Acuticoccus sp. I52.16.1: one gene and its partner. The protein of the gene in region 2 binds, or shares a complex with, the protein of the main gene of each other region. Links are inferred from orthologs where the notes say so. Each region holds a gene or a part of one and is shown on either strand. Other genes may lie near its edges. The genes, in order: MRB58_RS09305 and MRB58_RS08705.

Region 1 (6,504 bases), 120 kb from region 2 along the record:
TCTCCTGCCACTCCAGCGGGTCGAACGGATGCTTGGCGCTGGGATTGACGCGGGCGAGGTCGTCCGCGTCGGTCAGGAGGCGTGTCAGCGGGGTGAGGTCGAACGGGGCGTTCGGCCGGATGGACAGCGTCACGTCGGGGCCTCGTGCGGTTGAGCTGTTGGCTTTGGCGTGTCTCGTGGGCGCCTCGCACAACAGGCCGGGTCGACGCAACCGCCGCGGCGCGGTGGCCCCCCGCGCCCGTCCGCCTTCGGCCCCGTCACCGCCGAGAGCGGCGTGGGCGGGATCAGGCGCCGGGGCGGGGCGGGGCGCCTGAGACCAGCTCGCGCTCGGCGTCGAGGGCGTTTCGCAGGCCGCGGCCGACGAGCCAGTAGGCGGTGGGCAATGCGAGGGCGGCGGCGACGATCCAGCCGAGGATCGCCGAGTGGACGGCACTGCCGGCAAGCCACGCGGCCGCCGCCTCCATGGGGAGGACCATCACGGCGATGAAGGAGAGGCCGGCGAGGGCGTTGAGCCAGACGACGAAGGGCCGGGGGGAGACTGCCGGCAGGACGGACGACGAATCGACCATATGGTGTAGACCGCTGTGCAGAGGGGGCGCCGCCCGCGGCACAGACGCATGGCGGCTGCGGATAATTCGGTGCGAACCGCGCGCGGCGCAAGCGGCGCCGTCACCCCGACGATGTGCCACGGCGCCGCGGGTCGATGGCCGGCGGCGGGCCGCGGCGGCCGGGGGCCCGCCCCCCTGCGCGCGGGGGTTGGTCAGACGTGGTCAGGCGTGGGGTCAGGCGTGGTCAGGCCTCCGTGCCGCCCACGGTCATCGCGTTGATGCGGATGGACGGCTGGCCGACGCCGACCGGAACCCATTGGCCGGACTTGCCGCAGGTGCCGATCCCGTCGTCGAGCGCCATGTCGTTGCCGATCGCGGCGATCCGGGTCAGCGCGTCCGGGCCGTTGCCGATCAGCATCGCGCCCTTCACCGGCTCGCAGATCTTGCCGTCCCTCAAGCGGTAGCCCTCGGTACAGGAGAAGACGAACTTGCCGGAGGTGATGTCCACCTGGCCGCCGCCGAACGAGACCATGTAGAGCCCGTCCTTGACGCCGGCGCGGATCTCCTCGGGGTCGGTGTCGCCGCCCTTCATGATGGTGTTGGTCATGCGCGGCATGATGGTGTGCGCGTACGACTGGCGGCGGCCGTTACCGGTCGGCACCATGCCCATCAGCCGTGCATTCTGCCGGTCCTGCATGTAGCCGACGAGGCGCCCGTCCTCGATCAGCACCGTCTCGGACGACGGCGTGCCCTCGTCGTCGACGGTGATCGACCCGCGGCGGTCGGGGTGGGTGCCGTCGTCGACCACGGTGACGCCGGATGCGGCGACCTTCTCGCCCATCAGCCCGGCGAAGGCGGACGTCTTGCGGCGGTTGAAGTCGCCCTCCAGGCCGTGGCCGACCGCCTCGTGCAGGAGGATGCCGGGCCAGCCGGGCCCGAGGACGACGTCGAACGTGCCGGCCGGAGCGGGTACCGCGTCGAGGTTGACGAGCGCGCGGCGCAGCGCCTCGTCGACGGCGCGCCGCCACGAGGCCTCGGCGATGAAGCGGGCGTAGGGCTCGCGTCCGCCGGTGCCGTAGTTGCCGGTCTCCAGGCGGTCGCCGTCGCCGACCATGACGCTCACCGAGAAGCGCACCAGGGGGCGAACGTCGGCGATGGTCAGCCCGTCGGGCCGCAGGATGTTGACCACCTGGCGCTCGGCCGCGAGCGAGATCGAGACCTGCCGCACGCGCGGATCGCGGCCGCGGGCGTAGGCGTCGATGGTGGTGAGGAGGGCGGCCTTCTCGGCGAAATCGGGCGCGGCGATGGGGTCGAGGTCGGCGTAGAGGCGGCGGTTGGTGCCCGCGGGGGCGACGTCGAGCGTGCCGGCGTGGTTGCGCCCGACCGAGCCCACCGTGGCGGCGGCGCGCACCAGCGCGGCCTCCGAAACGTCGGACGAATGCGCCACGGCGACGGCCTCGCCGGCGACACCGCGCAGGCCGAAGCCGTCCGACACGTCGAACGCGGCCGATTTCATGCGGCCGTCGTCGAAGACGAGGCTCTCGGCGGTGCGGTGCTCGAGGAACAGCTCGCCGTCGTCCGCGCCGGCCAGCGCGTCGGCCACGATCCGCTCCGTCCGGGCTGGGTCCAGGCCGTGGCGCTCGAACAAATTGTCGGTCATCGTGCGTCCTCGCGGGTTGGGTTGTGATAAAGGTGGCCGCTCGCACGGACCGCGGCAAGCGGCTGAATCGAATGGGATCGCGGTTTGCTTTGACCCTAGAACCATTCGAGGCTAGTCAAGTCGCGGAATGCCAGGGGGAGCTTCATGGCGAGCGCAGACACCGAGGTGAGCCGTCGGCCACGGCCACTTTCGCCGCACCTTTCGATCTATCGGCCCATCGTGACGATGGTGATGTCGATCATGCACCGCGTGACCGGCATGATGAACGTCGCGGGCCTCGTTCTGGTCGTGATCTATCTGCTGGCGCTCGCCGGCGGGCCGGAGTCCTACGAGTGGGCCAACGGCATCTACTCCTCCTGGCTCGGCCGCATCGTCCTGGTGGCCTTCACCTGGTCGCTGATCCATCACATGCTGGGCGGCATCCGCCACTTCGTCTGGGACACCGGCCACGGCTTCGGCGACGTCCGCTACGACCTCGCCCGGCTGACGATCTTCGGGTCGATCATCCTCACCACCGCGCTGTGGTCGCTGATCGTCGTGCTGGAGGTGATCTGATGCGCAGCCCCCTCCACAAGTCCGGCGAGGAGTTCGGCGCCGACCGTACGCCGCTGAAGACCATCCGCCACCTCGGTTCCGCCAAGTCCGGGACCGAGCATTTCATCCAGCAGCGCCTCACCGCGCTCGCCAACATGGTGCTGGTGATCGTCCTCGCCGTGGTGGCGATCATGCTGTCGGGGCGTGACTATGCCTCCGCCGTGGCGCTGGTCGGCTCGCCCTGGGTCGCGGTGCCGCTGGGTCTCGCGATCATCTCGGTCGCGGTCCATATGAAACTCGGGATCCAGGTGGTGATCGAGGATTATGTCCACGGCGGGATGGGCATCGTGCTGATGCTCCTCAACACCTTCTTCGCGGTGGCGATCGCCGCGACGGCTATTTTCGCGATCGTGAAGATCATGCTCGCCGTTCTGACCGGCGGCAGCGTCGAGACGGGGGCTTGAGTATGGCGACCAACGGCAACGGGGCCACCGGCCCGGCCTACAAGGTCATCGATCACGAGTACGACGTCGTCGTCGTCGGTGCGGGTGGGGCGGGTCTTCGCGCCGTGGTCGGCTGCGCCGAGGCGGGCCTCAGGACCGCCTGCATCACCAAGGTGTTTCCGACCCGCTCGCACACCGTCGCGGCGCAGGGCGGCATCTCCGCCGCGCTCGGCAACATGGGCCAGGACGACTGGCGCTGGCACATGTACGACACCGTGAAGGGGTCGGACTGGCTGGGCGACCAGGACGCGATCGAGTACCTGTGCCGCAACGCGCCGCAGGCCGTGTACGAGCTGGAACACTGGGGCGTGCCGTTCTCGCGCACCGAAGAGGGCAAGATCTACCAGCGCCCCTTCGGCGGCATGACGACGAACTACGGCAAGGGCACCGCGCAGCGCACCTGCGCCGCCGCGGACCGCACCGGCCACGCCATCCTGCACACGCTCTACGGCCAGTCGCTGCGCCACTCGGCCGAGTTCTACATCGAGTATTTCGCGCTCGACCTCATCATGGACGAGGGCCAATGCCTCGGCGTGATGGCGATGTGCCAGGAAGACGGCACCATCCACCGTTTCCGCGCGCAAAAGACCATCCTCGCCACCGGCGGCTACGGCCGCGCCTACTTCTCCTGCACCTCGGCGCACACCTGCACCGGCGACGGCAACGCCATGGTGCTGCGCGCCGGCCTGCCGCTGCAGGACATGGAGTTCGTGCAGTTCCATCCGACCGGCATCTACGGCTCGGGCTGCCTCATCACCGAAGGCTCGCGCGGCGAAGGTGGCTATCTCACCAATTCCGACGGTGAGCGTTTCATGGAGCGCTACGCCCCCTCGGCGAAGGACCTCGCCTCGCGCGACGTCGTCTCACGTTCGATGACGGTGGAGATCCGCGAGGGACGCGGCGTCGGCAAGAACGGCGACCACATCCACTTGCACCTGGAGCACCTCGACCCGGCGATCCTCGCCGAGCGGCTGCCGGGCATCTCCGAAAGCGCCAAGATCTTCGCCGGCGTCGACGTGACCAAGGAGCCGATCCCGGTGCTGCCGACGGTGCACTACAACATGGGCGGCATCCCGACGAACTTCCACGGCGAGGTGCTGACCAAGGTGAACGGCGATCCCGACACCGTGGTCCCCGGCCTGATGGCGATCGGCGAGGCGGCGTGCGTCTCGGTCCACGGCGCCAACCGCCTCGGCTCCAACTCGCTGATCGACCTCGTGGTCTTCGGCCGTGCCACGGCGCTGCGCTGCGCCGAGACGGTGACCGCCGGCGAGTCGCTCCCTCCCTGCCCGGATCGCGCGACCGAGCCGGCCCTGTCCCGCCTCGACCATTTCCGCCACGCGAACGGCAGCACGCCGACCGCCGAGCTGCGCGACCAGATGCAGCGGACGATGCAGAACAACTGCGCCGTGTTCCGCACCGGCGAGGTGCTGGAAGAGGGTCACGAGCTGATCCACAAGGTGGCCGGCGGCGTGACCGACATCCAGGTCAAGGACAAGACGCTGATCTGGAACACCGATCTCCTGGAGACGCTGGAGTTCGACAACCTGATCGGCCAGGCCGTGGTGACGATGGACTCCGCGCTGAACCGCCAGGAGAGCCGCGGCGCCCACGCCCGCGAGGACTTCCCCGAGCGCGACGACGCCGAGTGGATGAAGCACACGCTGGCCTTCCTGTCGGACGACTACAAGGTGCAGCTGGAGGACCGGCCGGTTCACGCCTACACCCTGTCCAATGCGATCGAGTACATCGCACCGGCCAAGCGCGTGTACTAGATAGGGATCGGGCGCCGGCTCGTCGGCGCCCGTTTCCGGCGGGCCCGCCCGCCACGATCGGGAGGCCACCATCCATGCGCACGCTCACCGTGACCGTCGCCGCAGCCTTCCTGGCCGCAGCCCTCAGCCCCGCCGCGGCCGACCCCGACGACGCGGACCCCAAGATCAAGTCCTGGGTCGGCGGCCGTCCGGTGTGGCAGCAATATTCAGGCTATCCCGCCCCCGACCCCGCCCTGAGCACCGACGCCTACCATATCGACCAGTACGGTAACAAAATACCGAACGACGCGGGCTTCTCGCTGTTTGGGCCGCTGGGGGCGAACCTCTTCGGCAACACCGCGGGGCCGGTGATCCGCAGCCTCATCCCCTCGCAACGGTACGACGGGCCGGCGGGCCCCCGCGTCAATTCGGCGCCCCGCTAGGCCGCCGTTTCTCGGGGCGTTCGGCCGGTCCGGCGCGCGGTGCGCCGGTACCCTGCGAACCGGCGATGCAACCATCGTGATCTCGGCCGCGTTGTCTGTGCCTAACTCAATATCGATCAGCCGATGGCGTGTTCAGCTGGCGTTCAGCTTCTGAATTCGTGTTCGACGGTCGAGGTATAGTGAGGTATCGAGATGCGTAAGTTCATGGCAGGTGCTGCCGCAGCGGCACTGATGATGTCCGGCGTCGCCACCGTGACCACGGCGTCGGCGGATCCGGGTCCCCGTGTCTACCACAATGGTGGCGGTAAGGGTCACCATGGGGGCAAGCACTACCGCGGCCACCGGTACGACGGCCATCGCGGCGCCCGCTACTACGACCGCGGCTGGGACAACGACGACAATTGGGGCGCGGCGGTCGGCGCCGGCGTGATCGGTGCCGCGGCCGGGGTGATCGCCGGCAGCGCGCTCGCCAACAGCTCGCAGCCCCGCGTGGTGCAGACGGTGCCGTCCGGCAGCACCCACGCCCAGCGGTGCGCCGCGCAGTACCGGTCCTACGACCCCCGGACCGACACTTACGTCACCTACGGCGGTGATGTCCGGCGCTGCCCGCTCTAAGGCGGTCGGCGCATGAGAGACCGCGAAGGCGTCGGCTTCGGCCGGCGCCTTTTCGCGTCTCAGCCCTTGTAGGCGACGAGAATCGCGCCGGCGCCGATCAACGCCACGCCGGCCCAGTTGGGCGCACTGAGATGCTCGCCCAGGAAGACCACGCCGAACACCGCGACGAGCACGACGCTCAACTTGTCGATCGGCGCGACGCGCGCCGCGTCGCCGATGGCGAGGGCGCGGAAGTAGCACAGCCACGACGCGCCCGTCGCCATTCCCGACAGCACCAGAAAGACGTAGCTGCGCCCGGAGATTCGCGCCAGACCGCCCAACTGACCGCTGACCGTGACCATCGCCGCCACGATGGCGAGGATGACCACGGTGCGCACCAGGGTGGCGAGATCGGAGTGGATCCCTGCGACGCCGACCTTGGCGAAGATCGCCGTCAGCGCCGCGAAC
Region 2 (6,581 bases):
CGCCGGCGGCGACGAGCGCGCGCGCCACGGCGATCGAGACGGGCGTCTTGCCCGCGCCGCCGACGGTGGGGTTGCCGATGCACACGACCGGGATCGCGAGCCGCGCGTCCGGCGCACGGCGCATGCGGTGCGCGGCGACGGTGCCGACGACCCAGCCGGCCGGCGCCAGCAGCGAGGCGGCGAGGCCCATCCGCGGCGCCCACCAGAAGTCCGGCGCCCTCACGTCGCCCCCCCGTCGACGTCGGCATTGTCGCCCGTGCCGCCCGTGTCGCCCCGCACGGCCGGGGCGGCCCGCGCGGCGGGCGATCGTGCGGCGAGGCGGCCGGGAAGCCATGCGGCGAGCGCGTCCATGGTCCGGTCGACGGCGCCGCGCTCGGCCTCGAGCACGGTGCGGGAGAGCTCGCCGCGACGTGCTCGCTCGGCCGGGTCGGCCAGGAGTTCGCCGACCGCGTCGGCCAAGGTCGCATCGTCGACGAGGCGGGCGGCGCCGGCGGCGAGGAAGGGTTCGAACATCACGCCGTGGGTCGGCCCGGTCAGGAGGGCGGCGCCGAAGGCGGCCGGCTCGGCCGGGTTGTGCCCGCCATAGGGTCGCAGCGACGCGCCCAGCAGCACCGTGCCGACCACGTCGAACAGGGTGGCGAGTTCGCCCATGGTATCGGCGATGTAGATGGCGCCGGTGGGCCCTGCGCCTGCGCTGCGCCGCGTGACCGGGCCGGCGGCCGACGCCAGCTCCGCCACGCCGGTCCCGCGGTCGATGTGGCGGGGGGCGATGATGGTCAGCACGTTCGGCCAGCGCGCGGCGAGGCTGCGGTGGGCGGCGAGCACCACCTCGTCCTCGCCGGGGTGGGTGCTGGCGGCGAGCCACACCGGCCGATCGCCGATCACGGCGGCGAGGTCCGCGGCGGCCTCGGGGTCGGCCTCGGGCGGGGCGGCATCGAACTTGATGTTCCCGGTCGATGTCGCGCGACGGGCGCCGAGGGCGCCGAACCGGCGGGCCTGCTCGGGAGACTGGGCGAGCGCCAGGTCGATCGCCTCGAAGAGCGGACGGGCGAGTCCGCTCCAGCGCTGCCAGCCGGCGAACGAGCGGTCCGACAGGCGGGCGTTGACGTGGGCCAGGGGGATGCCGCGCCGGGCAAGGGCCCGCAGCGTCGTCGGCCAGATCTCGGACTCGATGAAGATCGCCGCGGCCGGGCGCCAGTGCGCCAGGAAGCGCGCCACGAAGGGCGGCGCGTCCAGCGGAGCATATTGCTGGACGATGCGGTCCGTCAGCGCCGGGGCCAGGCGCGCCGCGGCCGCGGGGGTCGACGTGGTGAGGAGGATGGGCCAGCCGCGCGCGGCGAGCCGCTGCGCCAAGGTCAGCGCCGCGACGCTCTCGCCGATGCTGACGGCGTGGATCCAGAGCGGGGCCTCGCCGAACGCCGGCAGCGAGGCGACGCCGCGTTTCTCGTCGAGGCGCGCGGGGTCTTCCTTACCGCGGAGGACCCGGCGTGCCAGATAGCGCCGTGCGAGCGGCGCGGCGGCCCGGCCGACCGCCCCGTAGAGCGACCAGACGAGGCCCGTCACGCGGGCTGGCCGGTCTCCGGGTCGAGCAGGCGGTGAAGGTGGACGATGAAGTAGCGCATGTGCGCATTGTCCACCGTCTGCTGCGCCTTTTTCTGCCACGCTTTGTGTGCCTCGGCGTAGTTGGGGAAGACGCCGACGATGTCGACATCCTCGAGATCACGGAAAGTCACGCCCGTGGGGTCGGCCAGCTCGCCGCCGATGACGAGATGAAGAAGCTGCTTGTCCGCCATGTCCGTTCCGTTTATGTTAACGTATCGGGAAGTAACGTCGCCAGAAATTACAGTCGATTACATTGCGGGATCGTGGCCGGCCGCCAGGCGCCGCAAGGAGTCCGACAGGTCGGGACTTCCGGCGACGATCGCGCCATGGCTCGTGGTTTCGGCCGCATAGTCCAGCGTCTCGCCTGCCAGGTCAGTCAACGTACCGCCAGCCTCGTGCACGAAGAGGTCGGCCGCCGCAAGGTCCCAATGGTGCGGGCCTTGCTTGGTGATGACCGCGTCGAGCCGTCCGTCGCCCGCCTTGGCCAGCCGCAGCGCCATCGACGAGATGTACTTCGCCCGCTCCACGCCGGCCTCTTGGAACGGTCCGTCGCGGTAGAGCGGCGCCGGCATGGCGACGCGCGCCGCCTGCAGGCCCGCATGGCGCGAGACTTTCGCCGGGCGGCCGTCGCGCATCGCCCCGCCGCCGCGCGCTGCACTATAGAGTGTGCCGACGACCGGCCGGAAAATCGCCCCCGCGACCGGCCGGCCCCCATCGAGCACCGCCGCGACGACCGTCCAGTCGCTGCCGCCGGCGACGTAGGCTCGGGTGCCGTCGATCGGGTCGACGACGAAGCTCCGCCCCGAGCCGGACTTGCCGCCGTTCTCTTCCGACAGCCAGCCGTAGTCCGGCCGGGCGGCGCACAGGACGTCCTGCAACGCGTCGTTGGCGGCGAGGTCCGCCTCCGACACCGGCGAACCGTCGGCCTTGGACCAGCTGCGCGCCGTTCCTCGCCACGCGAGGGCGACCTGCCCCGCCCGGCGCACGGCGCGCACCAGGAGGTCGAGATCGCTCTCAGCGGCCACCGATCGTCATTCCCGCGATGGCGATCGAGGGGGCGTCCACCGAGGCGAGGCCCGGCGCGTCGTCTCCGAAGCGGGCGGCGGCGAACATCTGCGCCAGCGACCCGGCGACGGTGATCTCCGCGACCGGGTAGGCGATCTCGCCGTTCTCGAACCAGAACCCGGCCGCGCCGCGCGAATAATTGCCGTTGACGACGTTCGCGCCCATGCCGATCAGATCCGTCACCAGCACGCCCGACCCCGCCTCCGCCATCAGCGCCGCGAGGTCGCCCGAGCCGCCGGTGACCGTGACGTTGGTCGGCGCCGGGCTCGGTGAGCCGGTGCCGCGGGCGGCGCGCCCGTTGGACGTCTCGCCCAGACGCCGCGCGGTGGACAGGTCCAGGATGTAGGCCTGGAGAGTGCCACCGGAGACGATGTCGACCGCAGCGGCGGCGAGGCCCTCGCCGTCGAACGGGCGGGAGGCGCGGCCGCGCGGCAATGCCGGGTCGTCGCGGATGGTGATCGTGTCGGCCATCACCTCGGTGCCGCGCTTTCCGGCGAGGATGCTGGCCCCCCGCGCCACCGCCGCGCCGTTGACGGCCGACAGGAGGTGCCCGACGAACCCGGACGCCGCGCGCGGCTCGAAGATGATGGTGCCGCGGCGCGTGGTGAGCTGTCGCGCGTCGAGCTTGCGCACGGTGCGCTCGGCGGCGATGCGGCCGATCTCGTCCGCCGCGGCGAGGTCCGCCAGGTGCCGGCGCACGCTCGACCAGCTGTCGCGTTCCATCCGCGTGCCGTCGCCGGCGATCGCCGTCGCGCTCTGGTGATGCATCGTCGCGCCGTAGGCGGCGAGGAAGCCGGTGCTGGTCGCGAGCACCCGCGTCGCCCGCCGTGCCCCCGCCGACACGCCGTTGGAGTTGGTGACGCCGGCGACGGCCAGCATCGCCTCTTCCATCGTGCGCGCGCGGGCGGTCAGCGCGTCGACGTCCGGCTCCACGCCGTCGTCGAGGTCGAGGTCCGGGAAGGGCGGTTTGGCGAGTTGGTCGGCCGGGGCGAGGGCGACGGTGTCGTCCTCCGGGGCCGCCTTGGCCATGGCGACGGCCCGGGCGGCGGCTTCGGCGAGGTCGCGCTGGTCGGCGACCCCCACCAGGGCGCTGCGGGCGCCGACGAAGACGCGAAGGCCGATCTCCGCGCCTTCGGAGCGCTCGACCTCCTCGGTCACGCCGTTGCGCAGGGTCACCGCCGTGGACGTGCCGGCGGCGACCACCGTATCGGCCGCATCCGCACCGGCGGCCTTGGCCGCGTCGAGCGCGGCCTCCGCGAGGCTGGTCAGATCGGCAGTGTTTGAGAACGCAGTGGGGTTTGGCATCGAATAGGGTTTAGGAAGCCTGAATCGCCACGGCAAGGCGTTCACCCAACCTCCAGGCATTCTGCGGGTCCCGCTCGGACAAGGTTACGCCTCTCTCAACAGCGGCCTCCGGATTCACCATTCGCACTTAGCCGAGACGAAAAGCGGCGGGGGTAGTCTCTCTTCATCCGACGAGTTCACGTTTCGAAGAGACGCCCCATGAACGCCACCGCCTGCCAGTCGACCCCCGATGCCGTTCATATCGCGACCGTCCGTGCCCCGCTGTCCGCCTTCCGCTGGGTGCCGGACAACGACATGGAGCCACACCGCATGGGTGTCCGCCGGCCGACCGCGCCGCGCAAGATCGAGGGCCTCATGAGCGGCGATGCCGACACGACGGTTGCGCTGGAGGTTGCCAATCACACCCTGAACGTCACCCAAATGGCGGCGGCCTCGGACGGGATCTCCACCCGGCCGGTCTCCTCCTTCCGGGGGGTGGGCGTCGCGGTGCGCAGCGGTGACGGCGAGCCGGTCTTCAACCTGACCCTGGTGCACGAGAATCCGCGTCTGTCGATCCCGCTGTCCACCTCGACCGAGGCTGCGACCGTGGCGCGGGAGTGGCAGGCCTGGGCCAAGGCGCTGAACCTGCCGCTGCTGGCCGTCAACGAAGACGGCAGCGTGCACGCCGAGCTGACCGCGATGGGCGTGGTGCTGGCCGAGCGGCCTTCGCCGCGCCGCCGGGGCTCCGCGCTGGTCGGCCGCCGCTCCCGCTACGGCCGCAAGCGCCGCGCCGCCGACGTGCACCGCAGCGCCGCACGCTGAGACACCCGCCGGGGCGCCCGCCGAGGCGCGCCGGGCATTCCGACCCTCGCCTCCCCCGCGCCGGCCTCGCCCGACGCTGACCTCCCGCCCGACCGCCTCGCGCCGGGCTTACGACGTATCGCACGCCGCCCGTTCGCCGCGGGTGCTCCGCTGCCGCTCGCTCGGCCGCGATCTGGTGCGATCCGGCGCCATGGTGCGCATGGAAATCGAACCCACCGTCATTTCCCGGTAGCTGACTTTAGCGTGCGATGCCTGTTGCGGCGATGCGCGCAGTGATAGATTCGGCTCGTCGAAAAAGCGCCTAGATTGCGCGGGATCGGCAGCGCTTCCACGGTATAAGAGTACCTGATGGCAGGGACGATCTCGACCGGCGCACCCTCGGCGCGCGACACCGAACCTGCCCCCGGCGGGCAGGCCGCACCCCAGCCGCGCCCGGCCGGCCCCGCCCCGTCCGCCGTCAACCGCGGCGACCCTGGCGACACACCGGCGACCGCGGCCCCCCTGGCCCTGGACACGCCGGTCCTCGGCTCCATCGTCGTGCGCCGCAATCCCGACCACCCGTCGATCGACGAAGACTGGTACGCGTTCGACTTCGTCGCCGGCGAGACGTACGACATCACCCTGAGCGCGGTGCGCATCGCGGGCGTGCGCCTGTCCGATCCCTACCTCACCCTGGTCGACGCGCGCGGCAACGTCGTCGCCGAGAACGACGACGCGGTCGGCCTCGACGCCGCGCTCACCATCGGCTTCGCCGAGGATGCGACCTATTACGTCGTCCCCGGCTCCTATTACGCCAACGATTCCGGTGGCTACCGGCTCAAGGTCACCCAGGCCGACGCCGCAGACCCTCTGGAGGCGATCGACTGGGGCGTGCGCGTCGCGGGGACCACGGTCGCGGTCTACTTCGCGCGGGGCGGCGAGAGCTTCGACGGTAGCCGCAACGATGCCGACTGGACCCCCTACGAGCGCGCCCAGGTGTTCGAGGCGCTCGGCACCTACGAGGACGTCTCCAACCTGAGCTTCGTGGAGGTCGCGAGCGCCGGCACGGCCGACTTCATCCTGACGAAGAATCCCGGCGGCGATGCGCTCGGCTGGTTCAACCCGCCCGACCCCTCGCTCGGCTGGCAGGAGGGCGTCGGCTGGTTCAACGACGGCGCCGACCTCTGGTCCGATGCCGCGGGTGGCCTCCTGGCGGCCGGATCCAACACCTTCCTCACCTTCCTGCACGAGTTCGGGCATGGCCTGGGCCTCGCCCACCCGCACGACGACGGTGGCGGCTCCACCATCATGGCCGGCGCGACCGGCGGCCCCAGCCTCGATCAGGGCGTCTTCACCGTCATGTCCTACAACGACGGTTGGTGGGACGGGCCGTCCGGCCCGTCGCCGGACCAGCGCTACGGATTCAATCTCACGCCCGCCGCGCTCGACATCGCCCTGATCCAGAAGAAATACGGTGCCGACACCACCCACAACGCCGGGAATGACACCTACACCCTGCCCATGACCAACGCCCCCGGCACCGGCTACGCCACCATCTGGGACACCGGCGGGGTCGACACCATCGCCGCCGCCGGCACCCGCGCCACGGTGATCGACCTCACCGCCGCGACCATCACCGGTTCCGCTGCGACCGGCGGGGGCGTCGTGTCCTACGCGGCGGGGATCTACGGTGGCTTCACCATCGCCGGCGGGGTCGCGATCGAGAACGCGTCCGGCGGGTCGGGCGCGGACGCCATCGGCGGCAACGGCCTCGCCAACCTCCTCTCCGGCAATGCCGGGGGCGACACGCTCGCCGGCGGCGCGGGGAA

Evidence for each region.
Region 1: the proteins of MRB58_RS08705 (region 2) and MRB58_RS09305 are in contact, whole or in part, in a solved structure (PDB 5NJ9), measured with the Escherichia coli proteins. The link is inferred for Acuticoccus sp. I52.16.1 from one-to-one orthologs.

Annotation. Positions count from the first base shown.
Region 1 is NZ_CP094828.1:2,074,302-2,080,805, reverse strand. Bases 1-2,816 are described here. They hold MRB58_RS09305 (TldD/PmbA family protein), read right to left. Parts: upstream 2,209-2,816; coding sequence 793-2,208; downstream 1-792. Other genes in these bases: sdhD (succinate dehydrogenase, hydrophobic membrane anchor protein), read left to right, coding at 2,763-2,816; sdhC (succinate dehydrogenase, cytochrome b556 subunit), read left to right, coding at 2,353-2,763; MRB58_RS09310 (hypothetical protein), read right to left, coding at 285-569; MRB58_RS09315 (N-acetyltransferase), read right to left, coding at 1-133. Outside these bases: more of sdhD, read left to right, coding at 2,817-3,206; sdhA (succinate dehydrogenase flavoprotein subunit), read left to right, coding at 3,209-5,020; MRB58_RS09285 (hypothetical protein), read left to right, coding at 5,095-5,442; MRB58_RS09280 (BA14K family protein), read left to right, coding at 5,635-6,057; MRB58_RS09275 (EamA family transporter), read right to left, coding at 6,117-6,504. UniProt on the Escherichia coli protein: Metalloprotease involved in CcdA degradation. Suppresses the inhibitory activity of the carbon storage regulator (CsrA).
Region 2 is NZ_CP094828.1:1,951,100-1,957,680, reverse strand. What follows is about bases 1,795-4,687. They hold MRB58_RS08705 (TldD/PmbA family protein), read right to left. Parts: upstream 3,973-4,687; coding sequence 2,617-3,972; downstream 1,795-2,616. Other genes in these bases: MRB58_RS08700 (DUF6101 family protein), read left to right, coding at 4,171-4,687; MRB58_RS08710 (3'(2'),5'-bisphosphate nucleotidase CysQ), read right to left, coding at 1,851-2,627. Outside these bases: lpxK (tetraacyldisaccharide 4'-kinase), read right to left, coding at 1-223; MRB58_RS08720 (3-deoxy-D-manno-octulosonic acid transferase), read right to left, coding at 220-1,563; MRB58_RS08715 (DUF4170 domain-containing protein), read right to left, coding at 1,560-1,793; more of MRB58_RS08700, read left to right, coding at 4,688-4,773; MRB58_RS08695 (M10 family metallopeptidase), read left to right, coding at 5,122-6,581.